DNA from 4 places in the Kluyvera sp. 1366 genome. Region 1 is predicted to be linked to each of the others. Evidence: predicted binding sites of a transcription regulator. Region 1 holds the regulator's gene; each other region holds the start of a gene.
What was found. The regulator CRP, encoded in region 1, controls carbon source genes, mostly activating them, when cyclic AMP is high. The targets are predictions, from matches to a motif close to ATGTGANNNNNNTCACAT.

Region 1 (3,124 bases):
GCGGTGATGGATTCGGTGGTACGGTCAATGGAGGATTACATTAACTTCATCACGCCACAGTTCTCGCGCACCCACATTAACTTCCAGCGCGTGCCGACCGTTGATACCTCAAACCCGTTTGCCGCACGCGAAATTCCGTCGCTCGACGAAAGCTTTGTGGTGATTCATTTCCGTGGTCTGGAAGGCATCGCGTTCCCCTATCTGCTGGCGATGATTCAGGGATCGTTTATTTCCCACATCAATACGCTGGTGGTGCCGGGTGGCAAAATGGGATTGGCGATGGAGCTGATTATGCTGCCGCTGGTACAGCGACTGATTGAAGGGAAGCGGATTGAATAAGCGAAGTCATTCCGTAGCGGCGCAATTTATTGCGCAATAAATTGCGCCGCTACAATCCGAGTTATAACTCGATCACTTCATAGCTGTGGGTAATTTCCACGCCTTTACCCAGCATGATCGCTACCGAACAATATTTTTCCGCTGACAGATCAACCGCACGCGAAACGGCCTTATCGCTCAACGCTTTACCGCTAACGATAAAATGCAGGTTGATGTGGGTAAAAATGCGTGGCGCTTCTTCACGGCGTTCCGATGTGAGCTTCACTTCGCAATCGGCCACATCGCTGCGCCCTTTTTGCAGGATCGACACCACATCAATAGCACTACAGCCGCCCGCGGCCATCAGCACCATTTCCATTGGACTTGGCGCTTTATCACCGGAATTACCATCCATCAATACCTGATGGCCGGATGAGGATTCTCCGAGAAAGGTAAGACCTTCCACCCATTTCACTCGTGCCTGCATGATTCTTTCTCCTGAAGCGGCGGTTTTGCCGCCAGAGTACGCTTTCACCTGACAAACAGCAATCCAGAGTAATCCCCCTTCTGCTGAAGCGAGACAACACAAGACAGCTCGCAAAAGCTGTGCTACAAACAGTGCTGAAAATATTTTCGTCATCACAGACGAAGGCCGGAAGAATCAAAAGCGTAGCTTAAGAGTCCACCCGGAATAATTTTTCCTTTACTGGAAACGCTCGACGATTAAACCGCCTGACAGGGAAAAAATGCCCCCTGTGTTTTGGGCACGATTACAACAGAGGATAATAGCGAATGGTTCTCGGCAAACCGCAAACAGACCCTACACTCGAATGGTTCCTGTCCCATTGCCATATTCACAAATATCCATCCAAAAGCACGCTCATCCATCAGGGTGAGAAAGCGGAAACGCTGTACTACATCGTAAAAGGTTCCGTAGCGGTACTGATTAAAGATGAAGAAGGCAAAGAGATGATTCTCTCCTACCTCAATCAGGGGGATTTCATCGGCGAACTCGGTCTTTTCGAAGAAGGCCAGGAACGCAGTGCTTGGGTGCGTGCGAAGTCTGCCTGCGAAGTGGCTGAAATTTCATACAAAAAATTCCGTCAGCTGATTCAGGTAAACCCGGATATTTTAATGCGACTTTCGTCGCAAATGGCGCGTCGTCTGCAAGTGACATCTGAGAAAGTGGGCAACCTTGCCTTCCTCGATGTCACCGGACGTATTGCGCAAACGCTGCTAAATCTGGCCAAACAGCCAGATGCGATGACTCACCCAGACGGGATGCAAATCAAAATCACCCGTCAGGAGATTGGTCAGATCGTGGGCTGCTCACGCGAAACCGTGGGTCGTATCCTGAAAATGCTGGAAGATCAGAACCTGATCTCCGCACACGGTAAAACCATCGTCGTTTACGGCACCCGCTAATTTCTTCTCACCCACGGCGTGATGGCAACATCGCGCCGTTTCTATTTGCGATGAGCTGATGTGGCGCCGAATCATCTATCATCCCGAAGTTAACTATGCGCTGCGGCAAACGCTGGTGCTGTGCCTGCCTGTGGCTCTCGGTTGGCTGTTTGGCGATCTGCAAAAAGGTCTGCTGTTCTCGTTAGTGCCCGCCTGCTGCAACATGGCGGGACTGGATACGCCGCACAAACGCTTCTTCAAACGCCTGATTGTGGGTGGTTCGCTGTTTGCCACCGGCAGTTTCCTGATGCAAATCCTCACCGCTTACCAGATACCGCTGCCGCTGATTTTACTGGCGCTGCCGCTGCTGATTGGCGTAACCGGCGAAATCGGCCCGCTGCACGCGCGCCTGCTGCCCGCCACACTCATCGCCGCCATCTTTACGCTCAGCTTAGTGGGACGCATGCCGATATGGGTGCCGCCGCTGCTCTATATTGGCGGCACGCTGTGGTACGGCTTGTTCAACTGGTTCTGGTTCTGGCTGTGGAAAGAGCAGCCGATGCGCGAATCGCTCAGCCTGCTGTTCCGCGAGCTGGCGGATTACTGCGATGCCAAATACACCTTACTGACGCAGCTGACCGATCCGGAGAAAGCGCTGCCGCCGCTGCTGGCGCGCCAGCAAAAGGCGGTCGACCTCATTACCACCTGTTATCAGCAAATGCATATGCTGTCGGCGAGCCGCGATAACAGCCACAAACGCCTGACGCGCGCTTTCCAGGTGGCGCTGGATTTACAGGAACACATCTCCGTGAGTTTGCATCAGCCCGAAGAGGTGCAGAAGCTGGTTGAGGAGAGCCACGCCGAAGCGGTGATTCGCTGGAACGCCAAGATTATCTCGGCGCGGCTGCGCGTGCTGGCGGATGCGATTCTCTACCATCAGCTGCCGGACCGTTTTCACATGGAGAAACAGCTCGGCGCGCTGGAGAAAATTGCACGCCAGCATCCGGATAATCCGGTCGGCAACTTCTGCCTGTATCACTTCAGTCGCATCGCCCGCGTGTTGCGTACGCAGAAGCCGCTCTACACGCGTGACCTGATGGCCGATCGCCAGCGCCGTTTGCCGCTGTTGCCGGCGCTGCGCAGTTATCTGTCATTCAAATCCACCGCGTTACGCACCGCAGCCCGCTTCGCTGTGATGCTGATGTTTGGCAGCTCGCTGGCGCTGTTCTTTAACATCCCCAAACCTTACTGGATTCTGATGACCATCATGTTCGTCAGCCAGAACGGTTACAACGCCACGCGCGTGCGTATTCAGCACCGTGCGCTGGGTACTTTCGCCGGATTGCTGATCGCCGCCGCGTCGCTGCAGCTGGCGGTGCCGGAATCGATCACGCTGCTGTTT
Region 2 (3,124 bases), on a different contig from region 1:
CCGCGCCCGGAGATCATCGGCACATAACCGCCGCACGCCGCTACCATTGGGCCGAGCATCAGCGAAGTGACATCGCCAACGCCGCCGGTGGAGTGTTTATCAACAATCGGGCCGTTGAGATTCAGCGATTTCCAGTTCAGCACCGTGCCGGAGTCGCGCATCGCCATAGTCAGCGCCACGCGCTCGTCGAGCGTCATATCATGGAAATAGATGGTCATCGCCAATGCGGCAATTTGACCTTCCGAAACGCTGTTGTCGCGCACGCCGTTGATGAAGAAGCGAATCTCAGCTTCACTCAGCGCCTGGCCGTCGCGTTTTTTACGAATAATTTCTTGTGGCAGGAACACAATGGCCTCCCGGAATAAAAAAGAGGTCACCATAAATGGCGACCCTACAAAGAATGATGTGAACTTAATAACCGGCTTTGCTGGTCGCGGTTTCGTGGCCCAGCGTATTCAGCAGGCTTGCCAGCAGGCTGGAGGCACCGAAGCGGAAATGACGCGCATCCGCCCAGCCTTCACCCAGAATGTCGTCCGCCAGTTGCAGATAGAGCGCCGCGTCTTCCGCAGTGCGCACGCCGCCCGCCGGTTTGAAACCAACCTGCTGCTTCACGCCTTTGTCGCGGATCACTTGCATCATGATCGCCGCCACTTCTGGCGTCGCGTTGACCGGCACTTTACCGGTGGAGGTTTTGATGAAATCGGCACCCGCATCGATAGCGATTTCCGAAGCGGCACGAATCAGCGCTTCGTCTTTCAGCTCGCCGCTTTCGATGATCACTTTCAGCAGCACGTTCGCCGCCGCGCAGGCTTCTTTACAGGCTTTCACCAGCTCGAAACCGATATCACGGTTACCGGCTATCAGCGCACGATACGGGAACACCACATCCACTTCGTCAGCGCCGTAGGCGATGGCCGCGCGAGTTTCGGCCAGCGCGATCTCAACGTCATCGTTGCCGTGCGGGAAGTTGGTGACGGTGGCGATGCGGATTTCCGGCGTGCCCTGCTCGCGCAGCGCTTTACGCGCTGCCGGGATGAAACGCGGATAGATGCAGATGGCAGCGGTGTTACCGGCTGGGGATTTCGCCTGACGGCACAGCGCGATCACCTTCTCGTCGGTGTCGTCTTCGTTCAGGGTGGTTAAATCCATCAGTTGCAATGCGCGCTGTGCTGCTGCTTTCAGGTCGGTCATGATGCTCTCCAAAATTCAGATCGGCGGGCACAACCCACCGGGGAATGTGATAATTCTAACAACTACCGTGACAATGAATTGCGCTTCACGTCACACGAAAAAGAAAACCTGTCATTTAAATACAATCATTTAGTGATGATTATCACAAATAATTGCTAACCAAGCGGGAATGCGCCGTGATGGCCATTGTTATTATTATCACAAAAATGGACGCAAAAGTGTACTCTCAGCTTTATCAATGTAGCTAATCAGGCGTAAGGCAGCGTAAATGCAGAATCTGTCGGGTGAGAATCAGGCAGGCAAGGCGAACAGCTGCTGGCTGTTATGCCACAGCGCATCGGCGATCGCTTCAGGGGATTCGCTGCGTAACTGACACAGCACGTCAAACACGTTGCGCGCCCGCTCCGGACGATTGGGCTGGCCCTGAAAACCGTGCAGCGGCATATCGGGCGCGTCGGTTTCCAGTAATAACGCCTTGAGCGGCAGGTTGGCGATGGTGTTGCGGGTTTTACTGGCGCGTTCATAGGTGATGGTGCCGCCAACGCCAATGGCATAGCCAAGCTGAATAAAGCGCTCCGCCTGCTGCTGGCTGCCCGCAAAACCGTGAACCACGCCGCGACGCGGCAGATCGTGACGACGTAAATGCAGCGCTAATTGATCGTGGGTGCGGCGCGAGTGCAGAATCACTGGCAGATCATACTGCTTCGCCAGCTTGAGCTGCTTATCGAGCAGCCGCGTCTGTTTGGCAAATTGCGCATCGTCCATATAGAGATCGAGGCCGATCTCGCCGATCGCCACACGCTTGCTATCCGGCTTTTTCAGCCAGCGCGCTAATTCATCAAGGTGCGCATCTTCCTGATGCTCAGCAATATTGATTGGATGCAGGCCCAGCGCGGCATACAGCGCCGGATGCTGCTGAGCCAGTTGCGTCACAAGCGCGAAACGGCTGGCATCCACGCTCGGTACAATGATGCGTTCCACCCCGGCCTGCGCAGCGCGTGCAATGCTGGCGTGCGCATCATCAACGAACGGCGGAAAATCGAAGTGGCAATGCGTGTCGATAAACTTCATGCCAGCGAACCTTTATCAAAATCGGCATCGTTTTCCGCCAGCGCGGGCGTAATCAGTGGGCGATTGTCGGGCGCATTCGCCACCGCTGCCGGCGGCGTAACCGTGGTTGAACGCACCAGCGGCTCAGCATCACTCAACCATTGACCAAGCGTGGCGAGGAAATAGCGCCCGCTGCGTCGGCCTAAATGGTAATCCTGATTCAGCGATGACAAGCGGCTGCCAAGCGCCATGCTCGCCAGCGGTTTCGGCGGACAGATTTCGATGATGCGCAGATTATCCGGCGGCTGCTCGATGAACTGCTGAATCTCGCGATAGCTCTCTTCATGCTGATGCAGGATGTTGATCATCGGCTGCAATGCGCTGTCGGACAAAAAGCGCTCCATGCGTTTAAACCACTTCGGCGTGTAGGACACCTGCGACGGCACGGTGCGGATCACCACAATGGTATCCGCGCCACGGCGCGCAGCTTCTCGTACCGGAATGGCATCACTGATGCCGCCGTCAAGATAGCTCACGCCATCCATCTGCACGCCGCTGCGGTAAAAACCGGGGATCGCGCTGGACGCTTTTAGGATGTCGTGCCAGTTGGTGCTGATCGGGTTGAAGTACTCGGCGCGGTAATCATCGCTGCGGCAGGCGCACATATAGAATTCGCTGCCTTTGGCAAACAGCCCTTCGGCGGTGTTGAGCGCCAGCGGGAATTCCTGTTTGGTGATATCGATCAGCCAATCGAGATCGATAAGGTGCCCGCCGCGCACGAATCGTAGCGGATCAAAGAACAGTTTGCTGGTGGTGTAACGGGAGATCACGCGTCGCGCGTAGCCAGGCTGGCCACAGACAAATGCCGACAGGTTTTGCGCCC
Region 3 (3,124 bases), on a different contig from region 1:
GACGCCGCAAGATATCATTGAAAGCGTGGAGTACGGCATTTACGCGCCAAACTTCGGCGGCGGCCAGGTTGATATCACGTCCGGCAAGTTCGTGTTCTCCACCTCAGAAGCTTATCTGATCGAGAACGGCAAAGTAACGACGCCCGTAAAAGGCGCCACGCTGATTGGCTCCGGCATCGAAGCGATGCAGCAGATCTCGATGGTCGGCAACGATCTGGCGCTGGATAAAGGCGTCGGCGTATGCGGTAAAGAGGGACAAAGCGTGCCGGTTGGCGTGGGGCAGCCAACGCTGAAGCTGGATAAAATCACCGTAGGTGGTACCGCCTAACGTTGTCAGGTCGCCATGTATAGCGACCTGAACATCTGCCCTCAACCTTTCCGATGCTGCTGATACTGCTGCGCTACCTGCCTGAAATACTCGGTCAGATAATCAATGCACACCTGCACTTTCAGCGGCAGCTTGTCTTTCTCAGTATAGAGCGCATAGACCGGGCGCGGCTCCGAGTGATATTGCGGGAACAGAATATCGATCTCCCCCGCATTGATCTCATCAATCACCCACATCAACGGCACATAGGCGATACCGCAACCTGCTTTCAGCCAGCGGATCAGCGTCTGCGAATCGTTGGTGACGAAACGGCCCTGTGGCGTAAGGCGGGTAACCAATCCTTCCGGCGCAACCAGTTCAAAAGTGTTATCCGGCCGCACGCTATATTCCAGCCACGAAAAATTATCGATCTCGCTGGGTTTTTCCGGCGTGCCATGCTGCGCCAGATAGCTCTTCGCCGCGCACACCACCATCGGCATTGCACCCAGCCGACGCGAGAACAAGTTCGAATCCTGCAGCGCGCCCACGCGCACCACCAAATCCAACCCGTTGGCGATCAAATCGGGGGCAGGAATGCCCGTCACCAGATTGACGCCCAAACCCGGATATTCGCGTAACATTTCGCTGGTCATCGCTGATAACACATTCTGCGCCATCGTCGATGAGCAGCCGATCCGTAGAATACCGATCGGCGTGTTGTTAAAGGCGTACAGCTGCTCGTGTACCTGCGACGCCTCCGCCAGCATGCGGCGACAGCCCTGAAAATAGATCTTTCCGGCCTCAGTCAGGCCAATGCTGCGCGTGCTGCGATTAAGCAATTTAACCTGTAACTCATCTTCCAGTTTGGCGACAATCTGGCTGATAGACGAAACGCTAAGCTGTAGCTGGCGCGCCGCGGCGGTAAATGAACCTAATTCAACCACTTTGGCGAAAATGGACATGCTTTTAAGTCGATCCATTGTTTACTCTGGCTAAAAAGTGATTTAGCTCACAATATGTAGAAAACGTATAGTCAAGCGCGTTACTATACGCGCGCTGGGTCTCTTCACTGCACCTGAACACGGCTGTGTTAGCCCGATGATACGCTATGATTAGCTCAACGCGGCCTGAATGTTGCCATCAGTTTATCCGTCATCCCCTGATCGTAAACCCAACGTGCTACACGGCACGTGGGCAGGTATCGGTGCAATCCGGCAAGGTCGAACTAAGGATCCGAAATGAGTGTGCTTCCGGTATTTGTCGTATTCGGGCTGAGTTTTCCGCCCATCTTCATTGAACTACTGGTTTCACTGGCGCTGTTCTGGCTGGTGAAACGCGTGCTAACGCCTAGCGGGATCTACGATCTAGTTTGGCATCCGGCACTGTTTAACACTGCGCTATATTGCTGCGTGTTTTACCTTGTATCCCGTTTATTCGTCTGAGGTTTTTTAAGTGAAAGCGCTAATAAGAAAAATCGCGCGATACGCGATTACACTCCTGCTGGTTGTCATCGCCATCGTGATCATCTTCCGCGCCTGGGTGTTCTACACCGAATCACCGTGGACGCGTGATGCCAAATTCTCTGCCGATGTGGTGGCGATCTCGCCTGACGTCACCGGCATCATCACTGACGTGCCGGTGCACGACAACCAGCTGGTGAAAAAAGGCGACACGCTGTTTGTGGTTGATCGTCCGCGCTACCAAAAAGCGCTGGACGAAGCCCAGGCGGATGTCGAGTATTACCAGGCTTTGGTGAGTGAAAAACGCCGTGAAGCCAGTCGCCGCAATCAGTTGGGGACCAGCGCCATGTCGCGTGAAGCGATTGAGCAATCCAATAACGATCTGCAAACCAGCGAGCATCAGCTGGCGAAGTCTGTGGCCACGCGCGACCTGGCGGTGATTGACCTCGATCGCACCACTATCAAAGCGCCATCTGACGGCTGGGTCACCAACCTCAATGTCTATCAGGGCGAATTTATCACGCGCGGCTCGGTAGCCGTGGCGCTGGTGCAACAGCACTCCTTCTATGTGCTGGCCTATATGGAAGAGACCAAGCTGGATGGCGTGCGTCCGGGCTTCCGCGCACAAATTACCCCGTTGGGGAGCAACGCGGTACTGCGTGGCACCGTTGACAGCATCGCGGCGGGCGTAACCAACAGCAGCAGCACCAGCGACAGCAAAGGCATGGCGACCATCGACTCGAATCTGGAGTGGGTGCGTCTGGCGCAGCGTGTGCCGGTGCGTATTCGTCTCGACGAGCAACCGGGCAACCGCTTCCCGGCGGGGACCACGGCGACGGTGGTGATTACCGGTGCGCAGGATCGCGAAACCAAAGTCTCGCCGCTGGCACAGTTGTTCAATCGCCTGCGTGAGTTTGGTTAAGCGAGGGCGATATGATTGAGTTTTTGCGTTTCCCGGTGAAGCTCACCTTCGCGCTGGTTGCGGCGTTGATGATTGGCTTTCACTTCAATCTGGAAACGCCGCGTTGGGCGGTGATGACCGCCGGCATCGTGGCCGGTGGTACCGCCTTTGCTGCGGGGGGCGATCCCTATTCTGGCGCGCTGCGCTATCGCGGCATTCTGCGCATCATCGGTACTTTTATTGGCTGTATCGCCGCGCTCACCATCATGATTGCCACGGTGCGCGCGCCGGTGGTGATGCTGCTGCTGTGCTGTATGTGGGCCGGCATGTGCGTGTGGCTCTCTTCGCTGATCAAAGTCGAGAACTCCTATGCGTTGGGCCTTGCCGGTTACACTGCGCTGATCATCGTGGTGACGGCGGATGCCAGCGGCGGCTTAACGCTGGCTCCGCAGTACG
Region 4 (3,124 bases), on a different contig from region 1:
TGCCGCCGCTGATGATGTGCACCGCTAAGCGACCGTCGGTGAGGTGATCAAGCGAAGCCAGTTTGCGCGCCGCTAACGTCGGCGAGACAAAGCCGGGACGATGCGCCAGCAAAAATTTCAGCGTCGAGGTGTGCGCCGCCGCGTGCGCGGTGACCAGAAAACCATCCGGCTGATCCGACCAATAGCCCACCAGAATGCGATCAAAACCGGCGTCTTCGTGCGCCCGCGCAAAACGCGCAATGTACTCTTTATCGAACAGCGGGCCGCTAGCCGGAATAATTTCGGAAGCGAGGCGGTGGCCAATCATGCCAAGGAATTGAATGCTCATGCGGTTCTCCTGAAGTGACGTCATGGAGAAAAACTACGGGCGCAGGCGGTGTGAACGGAAATTCAATATTGTGCAAAGGTTTTGCGTTTAACAGTGAAGCGGGTGATAGCGGGGGAAAAGCGGAAGCGACGCGGATTAGAACCGATGGAAATAATTAAGAAGAGAAGGGCGAGCCGCAGCTCGCCCCGTATATCAGAAGGCCAATACCAGACCAGCGATAGCGGCTGACAGCACGCTCACCAGCGTTGAACCGTACAGCAGTTTCAGGCCGAAGCGTGAAACCACGTTACCTTGCTCTTCGTGCAGACCTTTAATCGCGCCCGCCACAATCCCGATAGAGGAGAAGTTAGCAAAGGAGACCAGGAACACCGAGAGAATACCTTCCGAGTGTGGCGACAGCTGACCGGCGATTTTCTGCAGATCCATCATTGCCACGAATTCGTTGGAAACCAGTTTGGTGGCCATGATGCTGCCTACTTGCAGCGCTTCGTGTGAAGGAACACCCATCACCCACGCAAATGGATAGAACACATAACCCAGCACGCCCTGGAAGCTGATGCCGAAAATCAGGTCGAACAGCGCGTTCAGACCGGTGATCAAGGCGATAAAACCAATCAGCATTGCGGCAACAATCATCGCAACTTTAAAACCGGCGAGGATGTATTCGCCCAGCATTTCGAAGAAGCTCTGGCCTTTATGCAGGTCCTGCAGTTGCAGATCTTCTTCGCTGTCCACGCGGTACGGGTTAATCAGCGACAGCACAATAAAGGTGCTGAACATGTTCAATACCAGCGCGGCCACCACATATTTTGGCTGCAGCATGGTCATGTAGGCGCCGACAATCGACATCGAAACTGTCGACATGGCAGTCGCTGCCATGGTGTACATACGGCGCTGTGACATTTTGCCAAGGATATCTTTATAAGCGATGAAGTTTTCTGACTGTCCCAAAATCAGAGAACTCACGGCGTTAAAGGATTCCAGTTTGCCCATACCGTTTACTTTGGACAGCACGGTACCAATGCCGCGAATCACCCACGGCAAGATGCGGAAATGCTGCAAAATACCGATTAACGCAGAGATGAAAATGATGGGGCAAAGCACGTTAAGGAAGAAGAAAGCGAGACCTTTTTCGCTCATATTGCCAAACACGAAGTTGGTGCCTTCGGCGGCATATTTGAGCAGATGATCAAAGAATCCTGCGAAGCCCTGCACAAAGCCGAGACCGATGGAGGAGTTCAGGAAGAACCAGGCCAGCAGAATTTCGATTACCAGAAGTTGAACGATATAACGAAGACGGATGCTTTTACGATCGTGGCTGACCAGCAAGGCCAGCACCGCTACCACCACTAGTGCTAAAAGAAAATGCAAAACATGGGACATGTCGGCTCCAAATTTGAGGAGGGTTGTATTTTGTTGCGTATTCTATGTAACGCGTTACTTAAAAACGAGATCAAAACCACATTATAAGTATTCGCTATCGCGTTTTTTCTCAGATAAGTCTGACCGCTCACAACCCTATTACAAATTCATCACAAGAAATATCCACAAAAACATTGTCTATAAAATAACCCAAGAGTAGAGTCTTTTGCGTTGCACTTGTTTTTAGCAAGAACTGACTTTACCGCAATGTATAGCAATGGCTATACTTTATAGCACCATCTATTACTACAATAACTATAACCAAATTTCATCTGCCTTGAATGACCCTTAATCTGAACAGGTCAACAAGCATTAGGACAGGGTAAAACTATGCTAGAAAGCCGCACCGCCGAGCGCGCCGCTCGCGGAGCCAGAAAGATCAAACTCGCGCTGCTGGGCCCCGCCTTTATTGCGGCGATTGGCTACATCGATCCCGGCAACTTCGCGACCAACATTCAGGCCGGCGCCGCCTACGGCTACAAGCTGTTATGGGTGGTGGTGTGGGCCAACGTCATGGCGATGCTGATCCAGCTGATGTCCGCCAAGCTGGGCATTGCTACCGGCAAAAATCTTGCAGAACACATCCGCGATCGCTTCCCGCGCCCGGCGGTGTGGTTCTATTGGGTGCAGGCGGAAATCATCGCCATGGCCACCGATCTCGCTGAATTTATCGGCGCGGCGCTCGGCTTCAAGCTATTACTTGGCATTTCCCTGCTGCAGGGGGCGGTGTTAACCGGTATCGCGACCTACCTGATTCTGATGCTGCAAAGTCGCGGGCAGAAGCCGCTGGAACTGGTGATTGGCGGTCTGCTGCTGTTTGTAGCGGCGGCTTATATTGTGGAGCTGTTTTTCTCCCAGCCTAAAGTGAGTGAGCTGGTGGTTGGCATGGCGCTGCCATCGCTGCCAACATCGGATGCGGTATTCCTCGCAGCTGGTGTGTTAGGCGCCACCATTATGCCGCACGTGATTTATCTGCACTCGGCGCTGACGCAGCACGGCAATAAAGGCAGCAAGGCGCAACGTTACAGTTCAACCAAGCTGGATGTGGCTATCGCCATGACCATCGCTGGCTTTGTGAATCTGGCGATGATGGCCACCGCCGCTGCGGCATTTCACTTTAGCGGTCACTCCAGCATCGTCGATCTCGATCAGGCATACTTAACGCTGCAACCGCTGTTGGGTGAAGCGGCAGCGATTGTGTTCGGTTTGAGTCTGGTGGCTGCTGGTCTCTCCTCAACCGTGGTTGGCACGCTGGCGGGACAAGTGGTGATGCAGGGCTTTATCCGTTTCCACATTCCGCTGTGGTTCCGCCGCACTATCACCATGTTGCCCTCTTTTATAGTAATTTGGGCGGGCTGGGATCCCACGCGCATT

Region 2: the regulator CRP is predicted to act here: its motif matches at 1,322-1,339, upstream of deoC (deoxyribose-phosphate aldolase).
Region 3: the regulator CRP is predicted to act here: its motif matches at 1,305-1,322, upstream of aaeR (HTH-type transcriptional activator AaeR).
Region 4: the regulator CRP is predicted to act here: its motif matches at 1,776-1,793, upstream of ACVLVH_RS08155 (NupC/NupG family nucleoside CNT transporter).

The regions. Positions count from the first base shown of each region.
Region 1 covers NZ_JBTRDW010000010.1:46,038-49,161, forward strand. Annotated here, with positions in the region: gene ACVLVH_RS20545 (phosphoribulokinase) at 1-339, shown strand, start outside; gene ACVLVH_RS20550 (OsmC family protein) at 401-805, opposite strand; gene crp (cAMP-activated global transcriptional regulator CRP) at 1,111-1,743, shown strand; gene ACVLVH_RS20560 (YccS/YhfK family putative transporter) at 1,802-3,124, shown strand, end outside.
Region 2 covers NZ_JBTRDW010000007.1:276,944-280,067, reverse strand. Annotated here, with positions in the region: gene deoA (thymidine phosphorylase) at 1-347, opposite strand, end outside; gene deoC (deoxyribose-phosphate aldolase) at 412-1,191, opposite strand; gene ACVLVH_RS17615 (TatD family hydrolase) at 1,483-2,262, opposite strand; gene ACVLVH_RS17610 (patatin-like phospholipase family protein) at 2,259-3,124, opposite strand, start outside.
Region 3 covers NZ_JBTRDW010000007.1:26,966-30,089, forward strand. Annotated here, with positions in the region: gene tldD (metalloprotease TldD) at 1-328, shown strand, start outside; gene aaeR (HTH-type transcriptional activator AaeR) at 370-1,287, opposite strand; gene aaeX (p-hydroxybenzoic acid efflux pump operon protein AaeX) at 1,546-1,749, shown strand; gene aaeA (p-hydroxybenzoic acid efflux pump subunit AaeA) at 1,760-2,689, shown strand; gene aaeB (p-hydroxybenzoic acid efflux pump subunit AaeB) at 2,701-3,124, shown strand, end outside.
Region 4 covers NZ_JBTRDW010000003.1:293,734-296,857, reverse strand. Annotated here, with positions in the region: gene ACVLVH_RS08160 (LLM class flavin-dependent oxidoreductase) at 1-328, opposite strand, end outside; gene ACVLVH_RS08155 (NupC/NupG family nucleoside CNT transporter) at 521-1,711, opposite strand; gene ACVLVH_RS08150 (Nramp family divalent metal transporter) at 2,081-3,124, shown strand, end outside.